4 regions of the Dokdonella koreensis DS-123 genome follow, and region 2 is predicted to be linked to each of the others. Evidence: riboswitches for the same ligand, from Rfam matches in the RefSeq annotation. Region 2 holds a riboswitch; each other region holds the start of a gene.
What was found. A riboswitch is a leader RNA that binds a small molecule or an ion and turns the genes downstream of it on or off. The one in region 2 is predicted to bind cobalamin.
Positions count from the first base shown of each region.

Region 1: another riboswitch for cobalamin. It lies ahead of I596_RS02065 (ribonucleoside-diphosphate reductase subunit alpha); the one in region 2 lies ahead of I596_RS11405 (TonB-dependent receptor domain-containing protein).
Region 3: another riboswitch for cobalamin. It lies ahead of I596_RS04705 (CoA-acylating methylmalonate-semialdehyde dehydrogenase); the one in region 2 lies ahead of I596_RS11405 (TonB-dependent receptor domain-containing protein).
Region 4: another riboswitch for cobalamin. It lies ahead of metE (5-methyltetrahydropteroyltriglutamate--homocysteine S-methyltransferase); the one in region 2 lies ahead of I596_RS11405 (TonB-dependent receptor domain-containing protein).

Region 1 covers NZ_CP015249.1:538,192-543,315, reverse strand. Annotated here, with positions in the region: gene I596_RS02075 (nucleoside recognition domain-containing protein) at 1-575, opposite strand, end outside; gene I596_RS02070 (hypothetical protein) at 727-2,157, shown strand; cobalamin riboswitch at 2,254-2,466, shown strand; gene I596_RS02065 (ribonucleoside-diphosphate reductase subunit alpha) at 2,664-5,124, shown strand, end outside.
Region 2 covers NZ_CP015249.1:2,806,157-2,811,280, forward strand. Annotated here, with positions in the region: gene I596_RS11400 (DUF1631 family protein) at 1-720, opposite strand, end outside; gene I596_RS11405 (TonB-dependent receptor domain-containing protein) at 818-2,620, opposite strand; cobalamin riboswitch at 2,746-2,967, opposite strand; gene I596_RS11410 (hypothetical protein) at 3,196-4,146, opposite strand; gene I596_RS11415 (DNA topoisomerase IB) at 4,342-5,124, opposite strand, start outside.
Region 3 covers NZ_CP015249.1:1,201,331-1,206,454, reverse strand. Annotated here, with positions in the region: gene I596_RS04710 (acyl-CoA dehydrogenase family protein) at 1-187, opposite strand, end outside; gene I596_RS04705 (CoA-acylating methylmalonate-semialdehyde dehydrogenase) at 199-1,722, opposite strand; cobalamin riboswitch at 1,828-2,034, opposite strand; gene I596_RS04700 (CPXCG motif-containing cysteine-rich protein) at 2,344-2,532, opposite strand; gene hemW (radical SAM family heme chaperone HemW) at 2,525-3,703, opposite strand; gene I596_RS04690 (hypothetical protein) at 3,810-4,433, opposite strand; gene I596_RS04685 (glycosyltransferase) at 4,552-5,124, shown strand, end outside.
Region 4 covers NZ_CP015249.1:531,462-536,585, forward strand. Annotated here, with positions in the region: gene I596_RS02045 (winged helix-turn-helix domain-containing protein) at 1-1,102, opposite strand, end outside; gene I596_RS02050 (bile acid:sodium symporter family protein) at 1,211-2,218, opposite strand; cobalamin riboswitch at 2,574-2,790, shown strand; gene metE (5-methyltetrahydropteroyltriglutamate--homocysteine S-methyltransferase) at 3,061-5,124, shown strand, end outside.

The sequences.
Region 1 (5,124 bases), 2.2 Mb from region 2:
GCCAGCAGGATCGGCAGGAAGACCAGGGTCGGATCGGCCGCACCCTGCTGCGCCCGGTACATGAAGATCGACACCGGCAGCACCGTCAGCGACGAGGCGTTGAGCACCAGGAACAGGATCTGCGCGTTGCTGGCGGTCTCGGGTGCCGGGTTCAGCGACTGCAGCTCGCGCATCGCGCGCAGGCCGATCGGCGTGGCCGCGTTGTCCAGGCCCAGCGCGTTGGCGGCGAAGTTCAGCGTGATGAGGCCGATCGCCGGATGGTCGCGCGGCACCTCCGGCATCAGCCGCGCGAACAGCGGGCCGAGCAGGCGCGCCAGCGCGGCGACCAGGCCGGCCTGTTCGGCGATGCGCAGGAAGCCCAGCCACAGCGTCAGCGTGCCGAACAGCAGCACCATGACCTCGACCGACAGCCGCGCCATGTCGAACAGGCTGCCGACCATCGCCGCGAACACGGTCCCGTCGCCGCCGAACAGCCAGCGCGCCAGCGCGGCCACCGCCGCGGTCAGGAAGAAGCCGAGCCAGAGCTTGTTGAGCATGCGCACGCCGGTGACGGTCGGCGCCCAGCATAGCCGCATCGCCGGCCGCGGCGAACGCCGCGCCCGGCCGGATCGACCCGACCGGCACGCGACGGCCCCTGAGTGGATCGGGCGCCGGAATCCGTCCTGGTCGGATACCGCCGCTGCATTCGCGGCAGGCGACGCCGATCCCACCCGAGGAGTCTTCCCGATGAAACACCTGATTCTCGCCGGCAGCCTGGGACTCGTGCTGTCGGGCCCGTCGACCGTCCACGCCGGCAAGGCCGCCCTCTTCCACGACAGCATCGCGCTCGCGCCCGGCGACCTCGAGGTGCGGGTCGCCGGCGCGGCGGTCCGCGGCGACGGCAGCTGGGTCACGCTCGGCGCGCGGCTCGACGAGACCCTGCACGAGGCGCTGTACCTGGTCGCGCGCGATCGCGACGGCGCCCGGCTGGCCGCCCGCGCCCTGCCCAGCAACGCCGGACACGCCCAGGTACCGCAATCGCTGGTCGCCCTCGGCGACGGCGACGTCCTCGCCGCCAGCCTCGAATACGACGATTCGGCCGGACCGCGGCGCTTGTTCGTGACGCGCCTGGATGCAGACCTGCTGCCGGTCTGGAGCGTGCGCCTGAACCTGCCGCAGGCCTCGTTCGAGTCCGTGCGCCTCAAGACACCCGCCTCCCCGGGCAGTGCCGTGCGGGTGCTCGGCGAGGTGCAGCGATCGGTCGACGGCGTGTTCGGTACCGGCGACGGCCTGCTGGCGACGATCGACCCGGCCGACGGCAGCGTGCTGTCCGCCTATACGCTCGGCACCGCCGACCAGGAGCGCGTGGTCGACTGGCAGACCGGCGACGACGGCCACGACGTGCTGCTGCTGGAGACGGCGCGGCGGACCGGCCCGGTCAGCGTCGAGAGCGGCGACGGCCTGGTCAGCATCAGCAAAGGCGGCACGCTGCGCGGCGCCCGCCTGATCGGCCACCCGGGCAGCGCCGGGATCCGCGCCCGTGCGCTGGCGCTGCTGCCGCACCCCGACGGCGGCTGGGTGATCACCGGCCGCCGTACCGCGTTCGGCCCCAACTTCTTCTACCTCCAGCGCGTCGGCGCCGACCTGGCTCCGGCGCCGGCGCGCGTGCTGGTGCCGTTCTTCAACGCCATCGACAGCGCCGTCCACGACGGCAGCGTCTGGCTCTACGGCGAAGCCAACGGCGAGGCGCAGCACACCGGCACCGTGCTGATGCGCCTGGACGCGGACCTGGCGCTGCGCGGCCAGCGCCGCTACCTGACCGACAACGGCAGCTTCCCGAGCGGCGCGATCGCCGTGGCCGGCGGCCGGGCCCTGCTGGCGCTCGGCGCCAGCCGCAGCGGCGAGAAGGTCTTCGTCTTCGAGACCGTCCATACGGTCGACCTCGCCACCGCGGGTGCCGGCCTGGTCTGCGGCGAGGACCACTACGCCGGCTTCACGCCGACCACGGACACCCCCGTCGAGCTGGCCGGATGGGCGCCCGAGCTGCGGCCGCTGCCGGACCTGGTGGCCAACCCGATGCCGGCCCTGGCCGAACCGCTCGCGGTGGCCGCGGTGGGCCTGTGCCTGGCCGCGGAAGACGCCCTGTTCCGCGACGGTTTCGAGCCGCCGCCGCGCTGACCGGCACCGGATGCCGGCAAACCCGCGCCCCGCGCGGCCTCCGCAAAAAGCAAGATGCGAGGCACAAAATAATCGGTTGACATGCACCGGCGACCACAATAGCTTGTGTTCGTCGGTGCCCGCCGGACCTAACGGTCCAGCCGGCTTAATAGGGAATCCGGTGCGAGACCGGAGCTGCCCCGCAGCGGTAAGTGGAAACGAAATCCGCGTTCAGCACTGGTCCGTCGGGACTGGGAAGCGGCGGAAACTAGGCGAGCCGGAAGGCCCACGTCCACAAGCCCGAAGACCTGCCGACACGTTGGATGGCTGCGACTGCCGTCGCGTCCCTTGAGACGCCGGACGCCGATCGTCAGCCCGCCGGCGCGGGTGGCCGCCTCCGCGGGGAGGATGCGTCACGAGACGGGACGCCCGACCGCGTGCCGTCGGTGACGTTTCCGTTCCCGGTGGCCAACCCGATCGTTCCTGCGCGGAGGAGCAGGTCGCCCGACAGGCTACGGAGGAAACCCATGCACCCCCTGGATATGCGCCCCGCATCCGCGGATGCCGACACCCCATCTCCCGTTGTCGCCACGCCCGCCAAGGCCGACGGCGCCAACAAGAACGATTTCGCGCTGACCCCGCCGCACAGCCCGGCGCAGATGCGCGTGACCAAGCGCAACGGCTCGACCGAGGTCGTGGACGTCGGCAAGATCGTGCGCGCGGTGACGCGCACCGCCGAGGGCCTGCATGCGGTCGACCCGATGCGCGTGGCGCTCAAGACGATCGGCGGCCTCTACGACGGCGCCAGCACGCGCGAGCTCGACGAACTCTCGATCCGCACCGCCGCCGCGCTCACCGCCGAGGAGCCCGAGTACGGCTTCCTCGCCGGCCGCCTGCTGTCGGCCTACATCGACAAGGAGGTCGCCGGCCAGGAGATCCAGTCGTTCTCCCAGTCGGTCGCCCGCGGCGCCGAGGTCGGCGTCATCAACGACGCCCTGCGCGACTTCGTCGCGCTGAACGCGCGCAAGTTCAACGACGCGATCGACCCGCTGGCCACGCGCCGCTTCGAGTACTTCGGCCTGCGCACGGTCTACGACCGCTACCTGCTGCGCCATCCGCAGCTGCGCAAGGTCCTGGAGACGCCGCAGTACTTCTTCATGCGCATCGCCTGCGCGCTCGGCGGCGGCGACATCGGCGAGACGCTGGAGCTGTACCGGCTGATGTCCTCGCTGGAGTACATCCCGAGCTCGCCGACGCTGTTCAACGCCGGCACCGCGCACCAGCAGCTGTCCTCGTGCTTTCTGCTCGACTCGCCGGGCGATTCGCTGGAAAGCATCTACGACAAGTACGCCGACGTCGCCAAGCTGTCCAAGTTCGCCGGCGGCATCGGGCTCTCGTACTCGCGCGTGCGCTCGCGCGGCTCGCTGATCCGCGGCACCAACGGCCACTCCAACGGCCTGGTGCCGTGGCTCAAGACGCTCGACGCCTCGGTGGCGGCGGTCAACCAGGGCGGCAAGCGCAAGGGCGCGGCCTGCGTCTACCTGGAGACCTGGCACGCCGACATCGAGGAATTCCTCGAGCTGCGCGACAACACCGGCGACGAGGCGCGCCGCACGCACAACCTGAACCTGGCCAACTGGGTGCCGGACGAGTTCATGCGGCGCGTCGAGCGCGACGCGGACTGGTCGCTGTTCGACCCGAAGATCGTGCCGCACTTCGTCGACACCTGGGGCGAGGCGTTCGACCAGGCCTACCGCCAGGCCGAGGCCGACGGCCTGGCCGTCAAGACGATCAAGGCGCGCGAGCTCTACTCGCGCATGCTGCGCACGCTGGCGCAGACCGGCAACGGCTGGATGACGTTCAAGGACCGCAGCAACGCGACCAGCAACCAGACCGCGCTGCCGGCGAACGTGGTCCACCTGTCGAACCTGTGCACCGAGATCCTCGAGGTCACCTCCGGCAGCGAGACCGCGGTCTGCAACCTCGGCTCGATCAACCTGGCGCGCCACGTCGGCGACGGCGGCTTCGACTTCGACAAGCTCGCCGCCACCGTGCGCACCGCGGTGCGCCAGCTCGACCGCGTCATCGACATCAACTTCTACCCGATCGACACCGCCGCCACCGCCAACCGCAAGTGGCGGCCGGTCGGCCTCGGCGTGATGGGCCTGCAGGACCTGTTCTTCCAGCTGCGCCTGCCGTTCGACTCGGCCGAGGCGCTGGCGCTGTCCTCGCAGATCGCCGAGGAGATCTACTACAACGCGCTGGTCAGCTCCTGCGAGCTGGCGGCCGAGCTCGGCCGTCACCCGGGCTTCGAGGAAAGCCGCGCGGCGCGCGGCGAGCTGCAGTTCGACTACTGGCCGCAGGCGCGCCCGACGATCCCGGCCGAGCGCTGGAACGAACTGCGCGAGCGCATCCGCACGCAGGGCCTGCGCAACTCGCTGCTGATCGCGATCGCGCCGACCGCGACGATCGCCTCGATCGCCGGCTGCTACGAATGCATCGAGCCGCAGGTGTCGAACCTGTTCAAGCGCGAGACGCTGTCGGGCGACTTCCTCGTCGTCAACCGCTACCTGGTCGACGAGCTCAAGACGCTGGGGCTGTGGACCGACGCGGTGCGCGACGCGATCAAGCTCGCCGAAGGCTCGATCCAGGGCGTGGCGGCGATCCCCGAGCCGCTGCGCCAGGTCTACCGTACGGTGTGGGAGCTGCCGCAGAAGGCCCTGATCGACCTGGCCGCTTCCCGCGGCGCCTACATCGACCAGAGCCAGTCGCTGAACCTGTTCCAGGAGAACCCGAACATCGGCCGCCTGTCGTCGATGTACATGTACGCCTGGAAGGCCGGCGTCAAGACGACCTACTACCTGCGCTCGCGTCCGGCCACGCGGATCGCCAAGACCACGGTCGGCGCGGTGGCCGAGGCACCCGCGCCGCCGGCCCCGGCACCGGCCAATGACGCCCAGGCCGCGACCCAGGCGGTGTTCTGCTCGC
Region 2 (5,124 bases):
GCGTCGGGGCCGCAGTCCCGGCAGGATGCGCTGCTCGACGAACCAGTCGTTGATCGCTGCGTAGTAGCCACCCGCCGACGCCATCGCGTTGCGGTCGAACAAGCGGTAGACCATCACGCGCTGGGCGGCGGTCAGGTCGAGCGGCTCGATCGCGTCGCGCAGTGCCTCGGCCAGGCGGCCCGGGCCGATCGGAAGGCGGCCGGCGCCGATGATCGGCGACGCGGCCAGAACGGCGAAGCGATGGCCGAGCAGGAACAAGGCTTCGGCATGCCGCGTCTCGCCGCGCGTGGCGATGTTCTGCAGGGCCAGTTCTTCCTCGAGCAGGCCCTGGTCGACCAGTTCGAGCGACGCCGGACGCGGGATCGGCGCCGGATCGCCGGCATCCTGCGGTGCCGGTGCCGAGCCCTCCAGTTCCGCCAGGGCCGACTCGATCGACTGCACGAAACGATCGGTCAACGCGGCCTGCTCGCGCCGCAGCACGCCCAGCAGATCGAGGGTTGCGGCACGGTCCTCGCCGCCGCGTCCGGTCTCGCCGTGCTGCAGGTCCTGGCCCAGGCCATCGAACGCGGTCTTGAGACCGGCCCCCAGGTGCGTCGCGCTGCGCTGCACGATCCCCGACAGCACCGCCTGTGCCCGCCGCGAGAGCCGCTGGCAATCGGCCAGTTTCCGTAGCGGCGCACGTGCGCGCTCGCGCGCCGGAAAGCCTTGCGAGTGCCTCATGTCTACGTCCATGCCCCCTGACGGATACGCGGGGCATTCTGGCATGCGCCTACGGCGCACGGAAGCTGCAGCGCGGCGCTCCCGTGCGCCTCCCGGCTCAGCGCTGGGGCTGCCAGATCACCTCGACGAAGCCGGACCGGCCCGGCGTGTTGTAGCCGTGGGCCAGCTCGTAGTCGCGGCCGGTCAGGTTCTCGATGCGGGCGGCCAGGCTCCACGACGAGGTCAGCGCCAGCGAGCCGCGCAGGTTGACCAGCGTGTAGGACGGCAGCTCGATCCCGCCGACGTCGTCGCGATGGCCCGCGTAGAGCACTTCCACGCCCGCCCGGGCACGGTCGCCGAAGCGGCGCTCGAGGCGGCCGGAGAGCTTCTGCTTGGGCCGGCGCAGGAGTTCGGTGTCGGTATCCGCGTTGCGCGCGTCCTGCCAGGTGTAGCTGCCGTGGACCAGCCAGTCGCCGAAGCCGCCGTCGTAGCCGAGCTCGCTGCCGTCGATCTTCGCGCGGGCGATGTTCTCGGCCTGGAAGTCCGGACCGGTGAAGCTGATCAGGTTGCGCACCTTGGTCGAGTACAGGCTGGCCTTGAAGCGGTGCTGCTCGGCCGGCGAGAACTCGATGCCCAGCTCGGTGCTGCGCGACTTCTCCGGATTCAGGTCCGGGTTGCCGGCGTACATGCCGCCGAAGCCCGGCGAGTACTGCTCGTTCAGCGTCGGCCCGCGGAAACCCTGGCCGTAGCTGAGGTAGGCGCGCAGCCGCTCGGTGAAGCGCCAGCCGATCGCCGCCGAGCCGGTGGTGGCGTCGCCGAACACGCTGTTGTCGTCCTGCCGCAGCGAGACCTCGCTGTCGAACCGCCCGAATCCGCCCTGCCAGCCGGCATAGACGCCGGTGTTGTCGCGGCTCTTCTTGTAGCTCGGCAACCCGCTGAAGGTGTCGCGGCTCTCGCCCTGCTCGTGCAGGTAGTCGATGCCCGCGACCAGGCTCTGCGTTTCGGCCAGCGCGTAGCTGGCCTGCCAGCCGGCCGTCTCGCGGCGGGTCCGGAACAGCGTGAAATAGGCCGGTGTCTCGTAGTCCTCGCGCGCGCTGCCGAGGGTGAGCGCATGCTGCCAGCGCTCGCCCAGCCGGCCGCCGAGCGACACGCGGGCGGCCTGCTCGGTGAAATCGGAACTGCCGCCGGCGAAGTCCACCTCGCCCTGGCTGCGCAGCAGGACCGCGTCGAGCGTCTGCGTGCCGATCTGCACGTCGCCCTGCGCGGCCAGGTGCTGGTTCTCCATGCCGTGGTCCTTCGGCTCGTAGGCGAAGCCGTCGCGGTTCTGGCTCGGGAAACCCTCGTAGTCGCGCGCACCCACCTGCACGCTGAAGCCGCCGCGATCGCCGCGGCCGCCGACGCCGACCGCCGCATTGGCGTCGCCGTAGGTGCCGTAGCCGAGTGACACCCGCGGCCCTTCGAGCTTGCGCGTGAAGATCTGCACGACGCCGCCGATCGCATCGGAGCCCCAGTAGCTCGCACGCGGCCCCCGCACGATCTCGATGCGCTCGACCGCTCCCAGCGGCAGCGTCTCCCAGGTGAAGACGCCAGTGCCCAGCGCGGCGACACGGATGCCGTCGACCAGCACCAGCACGTGGTTGTTGTTGGTGCCGCGCAGGAACACCGAGGTCTGGCTGCCCGGTCCGCCGGTCCGCGCGATGTCCACGCCCGCCTCCAGGCGCAGCAGGTCGCTGACGTCGCGAGCGACGCTGGCGTCGATGTCCTCGCGCGTGATGACGCTGACGTCGGCAAGGGTGGCGTCGACCGTGCGCGCGATGCGCGAGGCGGTGACGATGACTTCCGGTTGGGTCTCCATCTCGGCCCATGCCGGGCCGGCGAGCCCGGCCAGTACGGCCAGGGACACAGGGGTGATACGCAGCATCGGTGATTCCTCCCGCAACGCGCAGATGCAAAAAGCCAGGATCGCGGGGGAGCAGCGACAAGCCGGGCCGGCGCACGGCCGCCCGAGCCCGCCCGTTGCCCGCCGCAACGCTGGAGCCGGGGACGGCGAGCGTCCCGCATCGGGCCGGTCTCCGGACTCGCAAGCGATGCCGTGGCATCGGCCGGCCCGCCTTCCCGCGCATCGCGCAGTGGCGTCTGGACCGGCGGAACTTGCTTACCGTTGCGGGGGCAGCACCGGAATTGCCGGCACGTGCGTTTGCACGGCCAGGCGCACCGGTTTCCCGTTTCATCCCGCGGTGGCGGGACACCCAAAGCGGGGCGGAGTGTAGTGGCGCCCCCCTGTGCGCCGCAACAATCACCGGAACATCCCCTCTAGGCGACGGCACCGCGCGGGTGCCGTCGCGGCCGCACGCCGGGCGCCCGCGGAACACGCGCGGCGTCCGGCCGGCGCAGCGGCGTGGACCCGGACCACGCGGCGCGCGATGCCGGTTTCCGGGCCACGCAGGATGGGCCGCCGCGACCGCGAAGGGAGCCGTCAACCGGACCGGCGACGTCTCACCGGTCCGGTTCGAAGTCGCCGGCGAAGATGCGCTCGCGCAGCAGCCCGACGTCGGCGAGCACGGCCCGATCCAGCGCCGAGAGGTCATAGCGCGTTCCGCGGTAGAAGACGACGCCGTTCATCAGCTGGTCGATCAGGCCGCCGGCGCCGCGCAGCACGGCGTCCGCCGACGGCGGCGCGTCGATCGACATCGGCAACCCGCACGCCGCAATCGGCACCGGCGCACCACCGGCCCAGCGCACCGGGGCCGGCACGGCCGCTGGCCGGCCGGTCCGCAGCACCGGGTTGGCCCAGTGCGTGTTGTTACCGGTGGTCAGGTCGGGCGCCACGCCCCAGGCCTGCGTCGCCGCCGGGCCGGCGAACAGCGTCGGCGCGCCCGGCATCATCCAGCGATCGAACGTGGACCAGTAGGTGGCCGGCGGTTGGCCGGTGGTGAGGTCGGCCCAGCCGTTGTAGGCCAGCACGTGGCCGAGCTCGTGCAGCGCGACGCTGAAGGCATCGGTGCGGTTGGCCGGCACCGGCGCGATGCGCAGGACTGGGTCCGGATCGAACCACAGCTCGTTGCGCAGGTAGTTGAGGCCGAACGTCACGATGCCGTCGGCGTCGGCGCCGTTCACGTCGACACCGGTGCGCAGCTTGTGTGCCGCCCCCTGCTCGAACGTGTCGCGCCCGCCGAAGACGCCGACGAAGGCCGTGGCGGCACTGGCGCCGTTGGCGGTAGGGACATCGGCGATCGCCACGCGGATCGCGATCGTGACCGGCGCGGTCGCGCCGAGCGCCTGCGACCAGCGCCGCCCGGCTTCCCGCAGGTGGGTGGCGACCGCGGCCCGCTCCGCCGGCTGCAGTACATCGGCACTGGGGTCGAACGTGATGTCGAAGGTGGCTTGCGCCGCCGCCGGGCCGGTGGCCGCGGCCACCAGCGCGAACAGTATCGGGACACGGTGCATGGACGATTCCCCCCAAGGAAACCCGGAACGGCCGGCGTGAACCGGACCTGGCACGTCGAACACGTCGTGGCGGCCGGCCGGCACGGCGGTCCGGCGGCACCGGCCCCCGGATGTCCGCGGGCCACGACGCGATCTTCCTGTCCTGCCTCAGGCGCAGAACGGCGGCGCGATGACGCACGGCACCGCGCGGCGAGATCAGCGCGCGCGCCGCCGCGGCGTTCCGCTCGGCCGCCCTCCGACACCCGGGCGGTCGCGCAGCACCCGCAGGGCCAGCCCTTCCAGCCGGCGCGGGCCGCCGCTGCCGTGCTGGCTCGCCAGCCGGTGCAGGCGGCCCCTGCGCCAGACGTCGAACACCCGCGGATCGATATACGAGGTGCGGCAGACGGCCGGCGTGTTGCGCAGCGCAGCCGCCACCTCGCGCACGACCGCGGCAGCGCCGGCCGCCAGCGCGCGCTCGTCGCCGGGGTCCGGCAGCGGCGTGCGAGCCAGCGCCGCGACCGCCAGCAGCGTGCCGCCCCAGGTCCGGAAATCCTTGGCCGTGAAATCCTCCCCCATCGCATCGCGCAGATAGGCGTTGACCTGCCCCGAATCGACCGGCTGGCAGACGCCATCCTCATCCAGGTACTGGAACAGCAGTTGCCCCGGCAGCTGGTGGCAGCGCGCCACGATGCGCGCCAGGCGCTGATCGTCGACGACCATCGCGTGCTCCAGCCCGCCCTTGCCGCGGAAGCGCAGCGACAACCGGCCGCCGCGCAACGACGCCACGTGGCGGTTGCGCAGGGTGGTCAGGCCGAACGAACGATTGTCGCGCGCGTAGGCCTCGTTGCCGACCCGCGCCAGGGTCTCGGCCAGGAGCGAGACGACCACCGCCACGACCTTCTCGCACGGCAGGCCGGGCAGCGCCAGGTCGCGGCGCAGCCGTCGCCGCAGCCGGGGCAGCGCCTGTCCGAACGCGACCAGGCGCACGAACTTGCTGCG
Region 3 (5,124 bases), 1.6 Mb from region 2:
CGATGTAGAGGCCGCAGAAGCCGAGGTCGCCGGCCCTGGCGATCGCTGCGCGCGGGAACGTGCCCTCGGCGTCCCAGCGCGCCGCGTGCGGCGCCAGCTCGGCTCGCGCGAAGTCGCGCGCCGCGGTGCGGAACGCGAGCTGGTCCTCGCCCAGGCCCGGATCAACCGTCGTCGATCGGAAGTCCATGACGGCGGCCGTCATTTGAGGCTGATCGTCGTGTTCACGCCGGCCGCCGGTGCCGTGTCGTCGAACCAGCGCGCGGTGACGGTCTTGGTCTGCGTGTAGAACGTGACGACCTGCTTGCCGTAGGGCCCGAGGTCGCCGAGCTTGGACGCGCGCGAGCCGGTGAACGAGAACAGGGGGACCGGCACCGGGATCGGCACGTTGATGCCGACCTGGCCGACGTCGATGTCCTCCTGGAACCGCCGCGCGGCCGCACCGGACTGGGTGAAGATCGCCGTGCCGTTGCCGTTGGGATTGGCGTTGACGAGCGCGATGGCCTCCTCGAGCGTGTCGGCCGCGAGCAGCACCAGCACCGGGCCGAAGATCTCCTCGTCGTAGATGCGCATGCCCGGCTTCGCGCCGGAGAAGATCGTCGGGCCGACGAAGTTGCCGCGCTCGTAGCCGGGCACCTCGGGCCTGCGGCCGTCGAGTTCCAGCGTCGCGCCCTCGTCCACGCCCGCGGCGATCAGGCCTTCCACGCGCTCGCGCGCGGCGCAGGAAATCACCGGACCGACGTCGGTGCCGGGTTCCACGCCGGCATTGACCTTGAGCGTCCGGGCCTTGGCGACCAGATCGGGAATCCAGGCCCGCGCCGCGCCGACCAGCACCGCGGTGGAGGCCGCCATGCAGCGCTGCCCGGCCGCGCCGAACGCGGCACCGGCCAGGGCGTTGAGGGTCTGTTCCTTGTTGGCGTCGGGCAGCACTACGGCGTGGTTCTTCGCGCCCATCATGCACTGCACGCGCTTGCCGGCCTGCGAGGCGCGCCGGTAGACGTGCGTGCCCACGCGGGTGGAACCGACGAAGGACACTGCCTTGACGTCGGGGTGGTCGCACAGCGCGTTGACGACCGCCTCGCCGCCGTGCACGACGTTGAGCACGCCGGGCGGGATGCCCGCCTCCAGCGCCAGCTCGACCAGGCGCATCGTCACCAGCGGGTCCTGCTCGGACGGCTTGAGCACGAAGGTGTTGCCGGTGGCGATCGCCATCGGGAACATCCACAGCGGGATCATCGCCGGGAAGTTGAACGGCGTGATGCCGGCGCACACGCCCAGCGGCTGCAGCAGCGTGTAGGTGTCCACGCCGCCGGCGACGTTGTTGGCGAACTCGCCGAGCTGCAGGTTGCCGATCGCCGCGGCATGCTCGACGACCTCCAGGCCGCGGAACACGTCGCCCTCGGCGTCGGCCAGCGTCTTGCCCTGCTCGGCGGTCAGGATCGCCGCCAGTTCCTGCAGGTGCGCGCGGATCAGCTGCTGGTACTTCAGGAAGATGCGCGCCCGCGCGCCGATCGGCGTCCGGCGCCAGCTGGCGAAGGCCGCCTGGGCCGCGCCGATCGCGGCGTCGACCTCGTCCGCGGTCGCGAACGGCACGCGTGCGAGTACGGCCTGCGTGGCCGGATCGACCACGTCGCGGAACTCGAGCGAACGGGATGGGACGAATCGGCCGCCGATCAGCAGCTCGACGACGGGGACGGCCGTGGCGGCCGGGCTGGTAGCGTTCATCAGGTTGTGCTCCGTATCGCTCACCCGCGAAGGCGGATGCGAGGAGCACGGACGGGCACGGCACGCGGACGGCAGCTTCAGCCCGTCCGGTTGCCCACCGCATCCGAGGACGAAAGATCCCAGGCCGGTATCCGGGCTTGCGAGCGATGCGGAACGCATCGGCCGATCGCCTTCCCACGCCCGAAGGCGCAGTGGCATTTCGATCGGCCTTGACTCGCTTACCGTTGCGGGGGCAGCGCCGGATTCACACCGGCTTCCCGTTCAACCCTGCGGCGGCAATCGCCGCGGGGCACCTGAGACCGGGGCAGTGTATGCGCTGGCGCGCGACAGCGGCAAGCGGCAGCGGGCGGGACGCTAGGGCGTGTCATCAATCCCCCGGCAGGTCGCGTTGGCCCTGGAAAGTCGTCAGGGGGTGGTGTGTGGCGCCGCGCCTGACTGGCCGTCAGGTCAAGCCGCGCAACGCACGCTGGCGGCTTTCCAGGGCCAACCCGTAGGGCCGCTCTTGCGTGCGCCCGGGACTGCGTCATCGCTCGGGCGTGGACCCACGTCCACTTCCTCCCTCTTCCTTGGCCCGGACGCACGCAAGAACGGCGCGGCCTACCGAGGGATTGATGACACGCCCTAGTCCCGGTCGGTCCGCGTGCCGACCTCGATCAGCTCGCCGTCGTCGCCGATCCGCACCTGCACCTCGATCGGCCGGCAGCATACCGCGCAGTCCTCGACGTAGGCCTGCGAGCCGGCGGAACGATCGATCGTCGTTTCGAAGCCCTCCCCACAGTAAGGGCAGTGGATCACCACGGCTTCAAGCATGGTCGCGCTCCGGCAGGAACAGGGCGATGACATCGTTGAGGAAGCGCTGGCCGTCCACACTGGTGCGCAGCAGGCCCGGCGCGTCGTCGAACCAGCCACGCTGGTGCGCGGCGGCCAGCGGCGCCGCGAGCACCGCCGGCGCAAGCCCGGTGCGCTCGGCGAACTCGCCAGCCGGAACGCCGTCGATCAGGCGCAGCGCGTTCATCATGTACTCGAACGGCAGGTCGGCTGCCACGATCACAGCATCGCCGACGATCCGGCGCGGCGTCGCGGCGTGCTCCAGATATGCACGCGGCGTGCGCTGCTTGGCGCGGCGCCGGACCGTGCCGGCTGCCGCGTCGGTCAGCTTGCCGTGCGCACCGGCACCGATGCCCAGGTAGTCGCCGAAGTGCCAGTAGTTGAGGTTGTGCGCGGCGCGCCGGCCGCCCTGCGCATAGGCCGACACCTCGTACTGCACGTAGCCGGCCTCGGCCAGCCGCTGCTGGCAGTGCTCCTGCATGTCCCAGGCGCTGTCGCTATCGGGCAGCGGCGGCGGTCGCGCCGCGAACAGCGTGTTCGGCTCCAGCGTCAGCTGGTAGTGCGAGACGTGCGGCGGCGCCAGCGCGATCGCCCGGTCGACGTCGGCCCGCGCGCCGGCGAGGTCCTGCTGCGGCAGCGCGTACATGAGGTCGATGTTGATGTTGTCGATGCCGGCCGCACGCGCCTCGCCGATCGCGCGCTCCGCATCGGCCGCGCTGTGGATGCGGCCGAGCCGGTGCAGCATCGCGTCGTCGAAGCTCTGCACGCCGAAGCTGATGCGGTTGACGCCGGCCGCGCGATAGCCGTCGAAGCGGCCGTGCTCGACCGTGCCCGGATTGGTTTCCAGCGTCACTTCGGCGCCGGGCGCCAGGGACAGCCGCGCGGCGACACCGTCGAGGATGCGCCCGATCGCCGCCGGCGCGAACAGGCTCGGCGTGCCGCCGCCGAAGAAGATGCTGGCCAGTGGCCGACCGGGCACGGCAGCACCGAAATCGGCCAGGTCGCGGTCCAGGTCGGCCAGCAGGGCGTCGACGTAGGCCTCCTGCGGGATGCCCTCGCGCACGGCGTGCGAGTTGAAGTCGCAGTAGGGGCACTTCTTCACGCACCACGGGATGTGGACGTAGAGCGAGAGCGGTGGAGCGGTCAGCGGCATCGGGAGCGGGCGTGGCGCCCGGAAACGGGCGGACCCAGGGTGGGGCCGCCAGCGCCGGGGCGCAAGCGGCCGAACGGGAAAGCGGCGCCGTTCCGCGCCGCGCGCCTCAATCGATGCCGAACGACTGCAGGCTGACCGGAAGGCTGGTCACGTGGAACAGCAGTGCGGTGTCGGTCAGGCTGAACTGGCCGCCGAGCCCCGGCGCCGCACCGTCGTAGCTGTAGCTGAAGTCGGCCACGTTGAAGCCGACCTGGCCGGCGAAGCTGACCAGCGTATAGGTGGTGCCGACCGTGGGCAGCACGGCGCCATCGCCGAACGCGAAGTGATAGGTGCCGGTGCCGGTGCGCACCAGGTTGCCGGTCAAGTCGGTGTGGTCCGAATCGCCGTCGTTGGCGCCGAGCCGGTGCCGCACGCTGCCATCCGGCGCCCAGCGCAGCTCGCGCGCCGTGATCGTGCCGGCCCCCGCCGTGGGACCGGGCGCCAGCCGGCCGGCCGCGCCGAGTACGACATCGCCCAGCACCGTGCCGTTGCCGGCCAGGCTGCCCGTGGCGACCGTGACGTCCACGCCGGCCAGTGTCGCCGGAAGGTACAGCGAGCCGCCGTCGATCAGGATGGCGCCGTTGCCGACACCGGCCTGGGCACCGGCCGCGACCAGCACGGCGACGGCGGCGACGAGCGCACGCGGCACCCCGACGGCCCGGCGAGGGGGAACAAAGGGAAATGGCGACATTGCGGCATCCTCTGATGGCCGGACGCATCATAGCCGGGCGTCGGGCCGCCTGCATGCATTGCCAAGCGCGCGGCCGCCTCCGTAGGATCGCTGCCCTACCCCGTACCGGCGGTCCCCGATGCTTCCGATCCCGCATCCGGCTCCCGGCCGGCCGCCGTTGCCGTTCGCCGGCCAGGTCTGCCTGAGCATGATCGTGCGCAACGAAAGCGCGGTCATCGCCCGTTGCATCGCCGCGGTACGGCCGCTGATCGGCGCCTGGGCGATCGTCGACACCGGTTCGCACGACGGCACGCAGGCGCAGTTGCGCGACCTGCTCGGCGACCTGCCCGGCACCCTGATCGAGCGCCCCTGGGTCGATTTCGCGACCAACCGCAACCAGGCGCTGGACCTGGCGCGCGGCTACGGCGAGTACGCGCTGATCGTCGATGCCGACGAGGTGCTGGAGATCGACCCGGACGGCGGCTGGCCGGCACGACTCGACGCGCCGGGCTACTACCTGCGCGTCTACCAGGACGGCGGACCGTTCGAGTACTTCTGCGCCAAGCTGCTGCGCCACGCCACGCCCTGGCGCTGGCACGGCGTCCTGCACGAGTACCCGGCGGCGGAACCGGCGGCGGCGATCGCCCACCTCGGCGGCCTGCGCGTGCGCGGCGTGCCCGACGGCGCCCGCAGCCAGCGCCCGGTGCACGAG
Region 4 (5,124 bases), 2.2 Mb from region 2:
GCAGCAGCGGCGGCTGCGCCTGCAGGTCCGGCGGGGCGGACTCGATCAGGCGGCGCGCGGATTCGTAGTCGCGGCCGTAGATCGCCGCGTCGATGCGCGACACCAGCACGTCGGCCCCGGGCGGCTCCCGGTTGCGGACGTCGGCCACCTGCGGCTGGCCCAGCAGTACCAGCAGCCGGTCGGTGGCCGCGCGTGCGCTGATCGCCGCTTCGTCGGCATGGGCTTCCACTTCGCGCGCCGCGCCGTCGCGATCGGACAGATCCAGGTGCAGTCGCCAGCCGCCGGCGATCCGCCGCAGCGACGGGACGACCACGTAGCGGACGCCAGTGGCCGCCTGCACGGCGGCCGGATCGGCAGCCACGGTTCCGTTGCCGGTCAATGCCAGCACGTTGTCGGCCGGGATGACGGTCAGTCCCGATTCGCGCAGCCGCGATCCGATCAGGTCCATCAGCCCGAGGCGCAGCCAGTTCCATTCGCTGTCGGCCGCCGCGTCGACGCTGACCGGCAGGACGGCGATGCCCTCGATCCGTCGCGGCGCCGTGGCGGCGTCCGTCGCGGCCGCGTCCGGCGGCGCGGTGTCCGGTGCCGGCGCGACCAGTGCCAGGCGCAGCGCGACCGCCAGGGCGACGCCGGCGGCCAGGACGGCTCCGACCAGCACCCACGGCCGCCGCGGCGGTGCCGGATCGCGTGCCGGCGCCGGCGTCCGCGCGGCGTCCGCGGCCTCCAGCGCCTCCACCGGTTGCACCTCGGCGACCCAGCGGTAGCCGAAGCGCGGGATCGTCCGGATGATCTCCTGGTCGCTGCCGCTGTCGCCGACCGCGCGGCGTACCTTGCGGATCAGCTGGTCGATCTGGGCATCGGTGACGTCGGTCCGGCCCCAGACCGCTGCACTCAGTTCGTCGCGGCCGACCGCCCGTTCGCGGTGCTCGAGCAGCCAGGCCAGGCAGTCGAACATCCGCGGCGACAGCACCAGCAGCCGGCCGGCGCGGTAGAGCTCACGCGTGGCCGGATCGATGCGGTAGGCGCCGAAGCGCAGGATGGGAGGGGCGGCGGACATCGGCCGCAGTGTAGCCGGCGTGCCGGGTGGCTGCAGGACGCTCACGAAAGCGTTCGTGCAACGGACGGCGCCCGTTGCGGGGCCGGAACCGCGGCGCGCGTGCGCCGCCAGCGGCGGGCGTCACCGCGGCCGGGTGCCGGTCGCCGGTCCGGCTCAGGGGGCCGTGCCGGTCCGCGGCCGCGGTGGGTCGGACGCGCCCGGGCGCCGCGCGTAATGCTGTGCGATCACCGCGCAGGCCATCAGCTGCAACTGATGGAACAGCATGATCGGCAGCACGATCATGCCCAGGCCCGGATGGCCGGCGAACAGGATCTTGGCCATCGGCACGCCGGTGGCGAGGCTCTTCTTGGTGCCGCAGAAGACGATCGTGATCTCGTCCTCCTTGGCGAAGCCGAGCAGGCGGCTTCCCCAGGTCGTGAGTGCCAGCATCAGCGCGAGCAGCAGCACGACGCAGGCGAGCACGGCCAGCAGCGACGGCGGCGGCACCTGGCGCCAGAGACCTTCCGCGACCGATTCGCTGAAGGCGACGTAGACCACCAGCAGGATGGTGCCGCGATCGGTATAGGCCAGCAGCCGGCGCCAGCGGGCCACCCAGGCGCCGATCCAGGGCCGCAGCAGGTGGCCGGCGACGAACGGCACCAGCAGCTGCAGCACGATGTCGCCGATCGCCTTCACCGGCGAGCCGGTGCTGCCCTGCGCGGCGACCAGCAGCGCGACCAGCAGCGGCGTGGCGAACACGCCGAGCAGGTTCGACGCCGACGCGCTGCAGACCGCGGCGGGCACGTTGCCGCGCGCGATCGCCGTGAACGCGATCGACGACTGCACCGTGGACGGCAGGCAGCACAGGAACAGCAGGCCCAGCGCCAGGTCGGCCGGCAGCAGCGTACCCGCCAGCGGCCGGAAGGCCAGGCCCACCAGCGGGAACACGACGAAGGTGGTCAGCAGCACCACCAGGTGCAGCTTCCAGTGCAGCAGGCCGGCGATGATCGCATCGCGCGACAGGCGCGCGCCGTGCAGGAAGAACAGCAGCGCGATGCCGGCGATCGTGAGCCGGTCGAAGAACACCGCGGCGCGTCCCTCGCACGGCAGCAGCGAGGCCAGCGCCACGGTGGCGATCAGGGCCAGGGTGAAGCCGTCGAACAGCGTGCGCAGCAGTTTCATCGGGGGCGCGGCAAGGGCGGGCGGCCGTGCATCGCGCGGCGGCGGCATGGCGGGAACGCGTGCGTGGCCGTGCCGGCCGGGGCGCGGCGTGGCCGGCGTGCGTCGGCATGCGGCGGGGACGGCCCGAAGGACGGCATCCGCGCGTCGCCGGCGCGGTCAGGTACGGTCATTGTCTGGTCCGGCAACCCGGCGTCGGTCGCGCAACTTACCCTGTCTTCGCCATCGCGGCCAAGGACACCCCGCTGCGTGAAGGCCCCGGCGCCGCGCGACGCGGTGCCGGGGCGGCGATCCGGTCCGGCGGGCCATCACGCCGCCGCCGGGCATGACGGCGATTGACTTTGGCCGTCTAGACGGCCACCATCCACGCCGTCGTGGTTTTCATCTTTTTATCCGAATAGAAAGATGAAATGAAAAGGGAAGCCGGTGCGAATCCGGCGCTGCCCCGCAGCGGTATGTGGAAACGACCGCCGTTCCATGCACTGGAGCCCCGGCTCCGGGAAGCGACGGCCACTAGGCGGGCCCCCCGGCCCCTGTCCACGAGCCCGAAGACCTGCCTCGGCCGGAAGGCGCCTGCCTTTCGTTTTCGACCTGGGGCCTCCGCGGGGAGGCGTCACGGGCATGACGTGCCGCGCACGCAGCGCAGCGCGTGTCGTCCCTGCGCGCCGCGTCCTGCGGCGCCGGATGCGTCGTGCCCGCGCGCCCACCGTGCCGGCTCCGGATCGCCCGTGGGGGCGAAGGTCGCCGGCGTGGCGGTTCCGGTTCGCAAGCCGGAGGTTCCGGTGCGCCGTTTCCTTCGTTCCTCTGTGTATCGCATTCGCACCTGCACACGAGGAATTGCAACGATGACCACTGTTACTTGCCTGGGTTTTCCCCGCATCGGGGCCAAGCGCGAACTCAAGCGTGCGCTGGAGGCGCACTGGCGCGGCGAGGTATCCGCCGAGGAGCTGGCCGCGACGGCGGCGCGGCTGCGCCGCCGTCACTGGGCGCTGCTGAAGGAGGCCGGCGCCGACACGGTGCCGTGCAACGACTTCTCGCTGTACGACCCGATGCTCGACACCGCATTCGGATTCGACGCGATCCCGGCGGCGGCGCGCCCGCTGGCCGATGCCGACCCGCTGGCCGGCTACTTCGCGCTGGCCCGCGGCGTGCAGCGTGACGGCATCGACCGTCCCGCGCTGGAAATGACCAAGTGGTTCGACACCAACTACCACTACCTGGTGCCGGAGCTGCAGGCTGGCCAGGCGTTCGGCCTGCGCGGCGACAAGCCGCTGGCCGAATTCGCCGAGGCGCGCGCGCAGGGACTGGACGCGCGTCCGGTGCTGATCGGGCCGGTCAGCTTCCTGCTGCTGTCCAAGACCGTCGACGGCAGCGACCGCCTGGCCCTGCTCGATCGCCTGCTGCCGGCCTATGCCGAGCTGCTCGGCCGGCTCAAGGCGGCCGGCGCCGGCTGGGTGCAGATCGACGAGCCCTGCCTGGTGCTGGACCTGGACGCCGCGGCCCAGGCCGCCTATCGCCACGCGTATGCGGTGCTGGCCGGCGCCGATCGCCCGCGACTGCTGCTGGCGACCTACTTCGGCGGGCTCGGCGACAACCTCGCGCTGGCGACCGGCCTGCCGGTCGAGGGCCTGCACCTGGATCTGGTGCGTGCGCCGGAGCAGCTCGACGGCGTACTCGCCACGCTGCCGCCGGAGCGCGTGCTGTCGCTCGGCCTGGTGGACGGCCGCAACATCTGGCGTGCCGATCTCGATGCGGCACTGGCGCTGGCACGCCGTGCGCGCGACCGGATCGGGGCGGAGCGCGTGTGGCTGGCGCCGTCGTGCTCGCTGCTGCACGTCCCGGTCGATGTCGCGTCCGAGAACGGCCTCAACCCCTCGCTGCGCAGCTGGCTGGCCTTCGCGCGCCAGAAGATCGAGGAACTGCGCGTCATCGCCGATGCGCTGGACGGCAGCGAGGCGGCCGACGCCGCACTGGCCGCGGCGCGGGCGACGCTGACCGCGCGGCGCCTGTCGCCGCTGGTCCACCGGGCCGAGGTCGCCGCCCGCGTCGCCGGAATCGACGCGGCGCTCAGCCGGCGCCGCTCCGACTACGCGACGCGCCGGGTCGAGCAGGCACGACGCCTGGGCCTGCCGCCGTTCCCGACGACGACGATCGGTTCGTTCCCGCAGACGGGCGAGGTCCGCGAGGCGCGTGCGCGCAACAAGGCCGGCACCTTGCCGGACCGCGACTACGAGGCCTTCCTGGAGGCGCAGACCGAGCAGTGCGTGCGCATCCAGGAAGCGATCGGCCTGGACGTGCTGGTGCACGGCGAGTTCGAGCGCAACGACATGGTGGAGTACTTCGGCGAGCAGCTCGACGGCTTCGCGTTCACGCGCAACGGCTGGGTGCAGAGCTACGGCTCGCGCTGCGTGAAGCCGCCGATCATCTACGGCGACGTCCGGCGTCCGCAGCCGATGACGGTGCGCTGGTCGGCCTATGCGCAGTCGCTGACCACGCGGCCGATGAAGGGCATGCTGACCGGTCCGGTGACCGTGCTGCAGTGGTCGTTCGTGCGCGACGACCAGCCGCGCGCGCAGACCTGCCGGCAGATCGCGCTGGCGCTGCGCGAGGAGGTGCTGGACCTGGAGGCCGCCGGCATCGGCGTGATCCAGATCGACGAGCCGGCGCTGCGCGAAGGCCTGCCGCTGCGGCGCGCCGAGTGGGATGCCTACCTGGCCTGGGCGGTGGAGGCGTTCCGCATCAGCGCCGCGGGCGTGGCCGACGCGACCCAGATCCACACCCACATGTGCTACTCGGAGTTCAACGACATCATCGACGCGGTGGCGGCGATGGACGCCGACGTGATCTCGATCGAGACCAGCCGCTCGCGCATGGAGCTGCTCGACGCGTTCGCGCGCTTCCGGTACCCG